Regions from separate parts of the Xanthomonas sp. WHRI 7945 genome, predicted to be linked through region 1. Evidence: predicted binding sites of a transcription regulator. Region 1 holds the regulator's gene; the other holds the start of a gene.

Region 1 (4,193 bases):
CTGCCGAACGCGTCGAGCATCGATTGCAGGTAGTCCAGCGACTGCTGCGCGGCGTCGAAGTGCCGCGCCTGCAGTGTGGCCTGGCCGGCGCGGGCCTGGCCCAGGGTGTCCTCGGCGGCGTGGCACAGCTCGACCATGGCGTTGATCGCCAGGAAGCCGGCGCCGCCCTTGAGCGTGTGGAAGCCGCGGAACACCGCGTTGAGCTGGTCGCTGTCCTCGGGCGCCTGCTCCAGCGACACCAGCTGCTCGCCGAGCCGGTCCAGGATTTCCTGGGCTTCGATGATGAAGTCGGCAGCGATGTCGTCGGGTACGGCGCTCATAAAATTACAATCCCAGTCCGGACAGCAGGTCGTCGGCGTCGTTCTGCGACACGCCGTGACGGTCCAGTCCGGCCAGTGCGGGGCCGGCCAGGCTGCCGTCGGGTTTCTTGTCTTCCTTCGGCGGCAGGCCGAGCGCGCCGAAGCCTTCGTGGACGCGGCGCACGATGGTCGCGACGCGGCGGATGATCTGCCCGGTCAGGTCCTGGAAGCTCTGCGCCAGGGCCATCTCGGTGAGGTTGTGGCGGATCTTGTCGAGGATCTCGCCCTGGTCGCCGGTCAGCCCGCCGGCGCGCAGCTGTTCGGCCAGTGCGCGGCATTCCTCGGCCAGGTCCAGGGTGCGGTGGCTGGCCTCTTCGGTCATCGCCACCACGTGGTCCAGGCGCGAGCAGGCATCGTCCAGCTCGCCGGCCTCGGTGGGCACGGTCGGCAGTTCGCCGAGCGCCTGGCCCAGGTCGCGCGCCAGCCTGCTCAGGCCCTGCATCATCGGCCGCGTGCGCCAGGCGGCGAGCGTGTCGATTTCCTTGCGCCATCCGGCTTCGTCGCCTTTTTCCAGTGCGTCCAGCGCACCTTGCAGGCGTTCGATCAGGGCGCTGCGTTCGGCGGTGGCTTCCATCAGGCGGTCGCTCCCAGGCGCTCGAAGATCTTGCCCAGCTTTTCCTGCAGGGTCTGCGCGGTGAACGGCTTGATGATGTAGCCGTTCACGCCGCACTGCGCCGCCTCGATGATCTGCTCGCGCTTGGCCTCGGCGGTCACCATCAGCACCGGCAGGTGCTTGAGCTTGTCGTCGGCGCGGATGTTGCGCAGCAGGTCGATGCCGGTCATGCCGGGCATGTTCCAGTCGGTGACCACGAACTCGAACGGTGCCGAGCGCAGTGCAGCCAAGGCACTGTTGCCGTCTTCGGCCTCTGCAGTGTTGGTGAAGCCGAGATCGCCGAGCAGGTTCTTGACGATGCGCCGCATCGTCGAGAAATCGTCCACGATCAAAATCCGCATGTTCTTGTTCACCGCTAACTCCTTGGGTCTTATTCTTCGTCTTCCAGGCCGGCGTCGGCCGCTTCGAACGCTTTCAAGCGCCCGCGCAACCGTACCGTGGCCTGGCCGTGGATCTGGCAGACGCGCGACTCGCTGACACCGAGCACCGCGCCGATTTCCTTCAGGTTCAATTCCTGTTCGTAGTACAGCGACAGCACCAGCTGCTCGCGTTCGGGCAACTGCGCGATCGCCTTGCCCAGCTCGCGGCCGAATTCGCTGCGTTCCAGCATCTGCTGCGGATTGGGCCCGCCCTTGGCGATGGTGTCCAGCTCGCCGTGGTCCTCGACCCGCGATTCCAGGCTCAGCACCTGGCCGCGCGCGGCATCTTCCATCAAGCGCAGGTATTCGGGAAGCGGCATGTCCATCGCTGCGGCCACTTCGTTGGCGGCGGCGGCGCGGCCGGTGCTCTGCTCGATCTTGCGGATCGCCGAGGCGGCGTCGCGGGCGCGGCGGTGCACCGAGCGCGGCACCCAGTCGCCGCGGCGGATCTCGTCGATCATCGAGCCGCGGATGCGGATCGAGGCGTAGGTCTCGAACGAGGCGCCCTGGTCGGCATCGTAGCTGCGCGAGGCCTCGATCAGGCCGATCATGCCGGCCTGGATCAGGTCGTCGATCTCGACGCTGGCCGGCAGCCGCGCGGCCAGGTGGTGGGCGATGCGCCGCACCAGGTCAGAATGCTGGGCGATGTAGTCGTTGGAGCTGTTGCGCTGCACGGCGCGGTATTGGGCGGCGACGTTCATGCGGCGACCCCCCGCTGGATGATCCGTTCGACGAAGAACTCGACGTTGCCGCGCGGCGCGGTCGGTGCCTGCCAGCGCGCGGTGCGCCGGGCGATCTCGGCGATCGCCTGCGCCGACGGGCTGGACGGGTAGGCCTTGACCACCGGTTGCTGGCGCTGCACCGCCAGGCGCAGCCAGTCGTCCTGCGGCACGCAGCCCAGGTAGTTCAGCGACACGTCGCCGAGGAACTTCTCGCAGACCCGGCTCAGCTTGTCGTACAGCAGGCGGCCTTCGTTGAGGTCGCGGACCATGTTGGCGACGATCTGCACCCGGTCCACGCCGCGTTCGCGCGACAGCACCTTGATCAGCGCGTAGGCGTCGGTGATCGAGGCCGGCTCGTCGCAGACCACCACCACCGCGTCCTGCGCGGCCTGGCAGAAGGTCAGCACGCTGTCGGTGATGCCGGCGGCGGTGTCGATGACCATCACGTCCAGCTCGCGCTGCAGCTCGGAGAACACATTGACCAGGCCGACGTGCTGGGCCGGCGGCAGCTCGGCCATGTGCCGGCGGCCGGAGGCGGCGGGCACCACCATCAGGCCGTTGGGCATGTCGATGATCACCTCTTCCAGCGTGCAGCGGCCGGCCACCAGGTCGCCAAGGGTGAACTTGGGGGTCAGCCCGAGCACCACGTCGACGTTGGCCAGGCCCAGGTCGGCGTCCAGCAGCAGGGTGCGCTTGCCCATGTCGGCCAGCGCCATCGACAGGTTGACCGAGATGTTGGTCTTGCCGACGCCGCCCTTGCCGCCGGTCACGGCGATGGTACGCACCGGGCCGAGCGGTTCGCTGCGGGTGGCCGACAGGGGGAAGGCATTGGTCAGATTGGCGTAATCACGCGACGGCATGGTTCTGCTCCGGAGTACAGGGCTTATCGGCAGCGCGCCGCAAATCTTCAAGGCGCAATACCAGGCTGGCGGCGTTGGCGCGGTGCAGGTCGTCCGGCACGCGTTGACCATCGGTCACCCAGGTGATGGGAAGCCGGTGGTCCGCGACCACCGACAGAGCACTGCCAAAACGCCCGGTTTCATCCAGCTTGGTCAAGATCACCCCCTGCGGATCGGCGCCGGCGAACCGGCGCACCACCTCGTCCAGGTCGGAGAAATGCGCGTTGGCAGGGAGTACTAGCAAGGACCGGACCACTCGCGACGCGCGCAGCCAGTGCAGCTGCGCGACCAGCGCGCGGTCGCGCTGGCCCATGCCGGCGGTGTCGATCAGCACCAGCTTGTAGTCGCGCAGGCGCTCCAGCAGCTGCTGCAGGGCGGCGTCGCTGTCGGCCTCGTGCACGGCGATGCCGAGCTGGCGGCCGTAGCTGTGCAGCTGTTCGCGGCCGCCGACGCGGATGGTGTCGGTGGTGACCAGGGCCACGTCGCGGGCGGCGTGGCGTTCCAGGAAGCGCGAGGCCAGCTTGGCGATGGTGGTGGTCTTGCCGGCGCCGGTGGGGCCGATCAGGGCGATCACGCCGCCTTCCTCGATCGGGTCCAGCGGGGCGATCGGCAGGCGCTTGGACAGCAGCCCCAGCATCAGCCCGCGGCCGCGGTGCAGCTCCAGGTCGGCGGGGATCTGCATGACCACGTCGCGGGTCAGGCCGCTGTCGAAGCCGTAGTCGTCCATCAGCTCCAGCGCCTGGGCGCGTACCGGCGAGCCGCGCAGGCGTTCGTCGGTGAGCCGGTTCATCTCGCGCTCGATCATCTGCCGCATCAGCGCCAGTTCGTCGCGCAGCTGAGTCAATTGTTCGTCGTTCTGCACGGCCGGGAAGCTCGGCACCGGCGTCAGCGTGGCCGGCGCCGGGATCCCGGCGCTGGCGGCTGCCGCTGCCGGCGCGGTGGTGGCCGCGGCCGACGCGGCGGCCGCTGCGACCGGCGCCGCCGGGGTCAGCGACACCGCGGCGATGTTTTCGAGCCAGCTCGGCACCGCCGCGGCGCTGGCGGCCGCTTCGGCAGCGGCGGCCGGGGCGGCGAACGGGCTCGGCATCGGCACGCTGATCGGCGCGTTGCGGAACACGTCCTCGGGAATGCGGAATTCGGCAGGCGCCTGGGCCGCGGCCGGGGCCGGGGCCGGGGCACGC
Region 2 (4,193 bases), on a different contig from region 1:
TGATGTCGGTGACCCGCTGTACCGACGACACGACGTCCTGCATGGTCGCGCCGGCCTGGCGCACCAGCGCCGAACCGTCGGCGACCTGCCCGACCGATGCCTCGATCAGGCCCTTGATCTCCTTGGCCGCGCTGGCCGAACGCTGCGCGAGCGTGCGCACCTCGCTGGCGACCACCGCGAAGCCGCGGCCCTGCTCGCCGGCACGTGCCGCTTCCACCGCCGCATTGAGCGCCAGGATGTTGGTCTGGAAGGCGATGCCGTCGATCACCGAGATGATGTCGGCGATCTTCTTCGACGAGGTCTCGATGCCGTCCATCGTGCTCACCACCTGGCCGACCACCGTGCCGCCCTGCGCGGCCACCGAGGCCGCGCCGACCGCGAGTTGGTTGGCCTGGCGCGCATGCTCGGCGTTCTGCTTCACGGTTGAAGTCAGTTCTTCCATCGAGGCGGCGGTCTCTTCCAGGCTGGCCGCCTGCTGCTCGGTACGCCGCGACAGGTCGTCGTTGCCGGCGGCGATCTCGCTGGCGGCGCTGTCGATGCTCATGGCCGCGGTCTGGATGCGGCCGACGATGTCGGCCAGCCGCTCGGCGGTGGCGTTGGCGTCGTCGCGCATGGTCGCGAACACGCCGTTGAATTCGCCGTGCATGCGCGCGGTCAGGTCGCCGGCGGCGATGGCCTGCAGCAGCCTGGACAGCGCGTCGAGATTGCCGTCGGCGGTGGCCATGAGCCGGTTGAGGCCGTCGATCATCGCGCGGAAGTCGTGCTGGTAGCCGGCCGCGTCGCCGCGCCGCGAGAAGTCGCCGGCCGCGGCCGCTTCCACCAAGGCGCGGATCTCGCCGTTGATCGCGACCAGATTGCGCTTGGTCGCGTCCATCGCTTCGGTGATCTGCGCCTTCTCGCCGGGCAGGCGCGCCATGTCCAGCGCCATGTCGCCGATCGCGTAGCGCTGCATCGTCTCCAGCATCTGCTGGATCAGTTGCACCTGTGCGCCGATCAGGCCGTTGGTGTCCTCCACCATGCGCCCGTACGCGCCGGGGAAGGCGTCGGCCGTCATCCGGTAGCTGAGCTGCCCGGCCTCGTGGCGCTGCGCCATCTCCGCCTGCGCGGAAGACACCGAGGTCAGCGTGTCGACCACCTGGCCCATCGCCTGGCCGAGCATGCCGATCTCGTCGCGGTTGCGCACCTGCAGCGTGGTGACCAGGTCGCCCGCGGCGACCGAGCGCGCGGTGCGTGCCACCGCCTCGATCGGGCGCACCACCGAGCGTCGGATCCACCAGCCCACCACCAGCACCAGCGCGAACGCGGCGGCCACGGTCAGCGCCGCCGAGTACACCAGGCTGCGCCGTGCGTTCTCGGAATTGCGCTGTACCGCCGCATTGGCCAGCAGCGTGCTGCGCTCGACCAGCGCCTGCAAGGTGTCGCTGGGCTTGCGGTCCAGGCCGCGGACCGCGTCGTCGCCGACGCGGGTGTCGTAGCCGGCCGCGGCGAAGCCCTGCAGCGCGTCGCGGTAGTGCCGCTCCAGCGCGGCATGCTGCTCGGCGAAATCGCGTGCCAGCGCTGCGGCCTGCGGGTCGGCCAGCGTCGTGGCCAACGCGTGCGTGGCGCTGGCGACCTGGCGGCCTTCCTTGTCGAAAGCGGCCAGGTACTTGTTGCGCATGTCCTCGGCATGGCCGCGGATCAGCACGTTCTTCCATTCCTGCACCTGCATCCGGAAATGGCGGCTGATCTGCTCGCTGGCCGAGGCCTGCGCGACCTCGCGCGGCACGTCGGTGGAAAGGTTGAGCCAGGCCGAGCCGAGCCCGGCCAGGGCGCACAGCAGGACCACGCCCAGGCCCAGCGCCAGGGCGCTCAGCAGCTTGGTCTGCAGGCTGACGAATGCAGTCGGATGGGGGGCGATGCGCATGGCGGCGGCTTTGAGGAGAGAGACGTACAGGCGATATCGGCGTGTCGGCGCCGTGCTTGAACGAATCGCCCATCGGCACTGGAATGCACGCCGCGACAAAGCGTGATTGCCTCCCCAGCATCGCCACGCGGTCGCAAAAACCGCACGCCAGGCGTTGACCGCGGCGGCGCGGCTGCGCAGCCTGCTGCGGACATCACAGCACGGGCGCAGCGCATGGCACGTCGGTTTCCCTGGAGTTGGTTGGCGTTGCTCGCCGCCTGCGCGCTGGTGGCGGTGCTGGCCTGGCAGAACCGCACGCTGCGCGAAGAGCGGCGCTGGTTCGTGACCCGCACCACCGAGCCGTACCTGGGCATGTACGTGCCGCAGATCGCGGCGACCGCGCTGGACGGCGCGCCGCTGACCCTGGGCGCGCCGGCGGCGGACTACCAGGTGCTGTTCTTCTTCACCACCACCTGCCCGTACTGCAAGCGCTCGGCGCCCAGCGTGGTGCAGGCGGCGCAGCGCCTGGCCGAGCAGGGCGGGGGCCGCGTGCAGCTGCTGGGCGTGTGCCATTGCAGTGCGGAGCAGGCGCGCCGCTATGCCGCCGAACACCGTTTCGCGTTCCCGGTGACCACGCTCACCGATCGCCGCGCGCTGATGCTGTTCCGCGCGCGCAACGTGCCGCTGATGCTGGCGCTGGATCGCGATGGCCGGGTGCGCTACGCGCGCGTCGGCGCCTTCGATACCACGGAGCGGGTGCAGGACCTGGTGGCCGCAGTGCGACGCACGGAAGTGCCGGCGGCTTTGGCAACTGTCGAGGAGTGAACTCATGAAACAGCGTTGGACAGCGTTGCGTAACGGGATGGTCGCGGCCGTGTTCCTGGCCAGCATGGGCTTCGGCGCGATGCAGGCGACCGCGGGCGACGGGATCGAGAAGGATGCGTCGTGTAGCGCCTGGCAATGCGCGCAGGAGTGCGCGCCGTTCGGTGGCGAACTAGGGCCGGGCGGCCCCGGCAAGCCGCTGACCTGCTACTGCTGCGGTTGAGCCGGCGCCGGAGCCGGCAGCGGTCGGCTCCGGTTTGAGCGTGTCCTGCCGCGCCCCGCGCCAGGCTGGTGGCATGGCCGGGACTGCGGCATGCTGGCGCGGCATGCGCCGCTACGACCTGATCATCTTCGATTTCGACGGCACCCTGGCCGATTCCTTCGGGTGGTTTCTCGCCACCGTCAACGACGTCGCCGACGAGTTCGGCTTTCGCCGTTTCGACATGGCGCGGTTGCCGGAAATCCGCAGCCTGAGCGCGCGCGAACTGATGGCGCGCAGCGGCCTGCGCTGGTGGCGGGTGCCGGCGGTGGCGCGGCGCATGCGCGCGCTGATGGCCGCGCAGATCGAACGCATCGCGGTGTTCGACGGCGTAGCCGAACTGCTGGACGCGCTCGAGGGCGCGGGCGTGCAGTTGGCCCTGGTGACCTCCAACAGCCGCGACAACGTCCAGCGGGTACTCGGCGCCGAACTGACCGCGCGGTTCCGTCACATCGGCTGCGGCGCCGCGCTGCTGGGCAAGCGCCGCAAGCTGCGCGCGGCGCTGAAAGCATGCGGCGTACCGGCCGCGCGCGCACTGTGCGTGGGCGACGAGATCCGCGATGCCGACGCCGCGCGCCAGGCCGGCATCGCCTTCGCCGGCGTCGGCTGGGGCTACACCTTGCCGGCGGCGCTGCAGCCGCATACGCCGCTGCCGCTGCTGCAACGCCCGGCCGATCTGTGCGCACTGCTCGGCGGGCCGGCGCACGCCATCGCGTGAGCAGCGCTGCCGGCGATGGCTCGGCCGCAGCGCTGACGCCGTCGCCATGGGGCGGAGACGCCTTGGCGTCCCTGAGCCGGACCTCGTATACCGGCGCTGCTGGGGTCGTCCTCAACGCACAATCCCTCGCGCCGCGCCCACGGCCGCGCCTGTGCGCGATCTGAACCATCGCTGCGCCGCCCGGCCTCTCGCTCGCCCATGTTGCGCCGCGGCGTTGATTGTTCACTTATGATTGCTATATTCATATACGAACAGTCGTGAGCGGCGCCGGTCATCCTGGTAGCCGTTCCGGCACCATCCGATCTGGCCCCGCGGGGCGGAGGTGTGTGGCATGCGCAAGCCGAGCAGCAACCGATCCTGGAGGTCGAGCGGGCGGTCCGCCTCGGCGATCGACCGAGACCGGTGCGGGTGCCGTTGAACGCCGCCCTCGCCGATGCCGAAGCCGGCGCGATCGCGCAGCGCCCGCTGGGCCGCAGCGGCGTGCGGATCGCCACGCTTGGCTTCGGCGCCGC

Evidence for each region. Region 1 encodes FliA, which starts transcription of late flagellar genes. Its sites were predicted from a motif close to TAAAGTTTNNCNNNCNNNGGCCGATAA; they were not measured.
Region 2: a site for FliA is predicted at 1,937-1,963, ahead of VDQ83_RS17255 (methyl-accepting chemotaxis protein). Genes of this name have one in related genera too.

The regions. Positions count from the first base shown of each region.
Region 1 is NZ_JAYIQP010000002.1:88,189-92,381, forward strand. It holds gene VDQ83_RS02285 (chemotaxis protein CheA) at 1-320, opposite strand, end outside; gene VDQ83_RS02290 (protein phosphatase CheZ) at 325-933, opposite strand; gene cheY (chemotaxis response regulator CheY) at 933-1,325, opposite strand; gene VDQ83_RS02300 (RNA polymerase sigma factor FliA) at 1,343-2,092, opposite strand; gene VDQ83_RS02305 (MinD/ParA family ATP-binding protein) at 2,089-2,973, opposite strand; gene flhF (flagellar biosynthesis protein FlhF) at 2,960-4,193, opposite strand, start outside.
Region 2 is NZ_JAYIQP010000030.1:670-4,862, forward strand. It holds gene VDQ83_RS17255 (methyl-accepting chemotaxis protein) at 1-1,903, opposite strand, end outside; gene VDQ83_RS17260 (peroxiredoxin family protein) at 2,144-2,707, shown strand; gene VDQ83_RS17265 (hypothetical protein) at 2,712-2,927, shown strand; gene VDQ83_RS17270 (HAD-IA family hydrolase) at 3,001-3,681, shown strand; gene VDQ83_RS17275 (aldo/keto reductase) at 4,132-4,193, shown strand, end outside.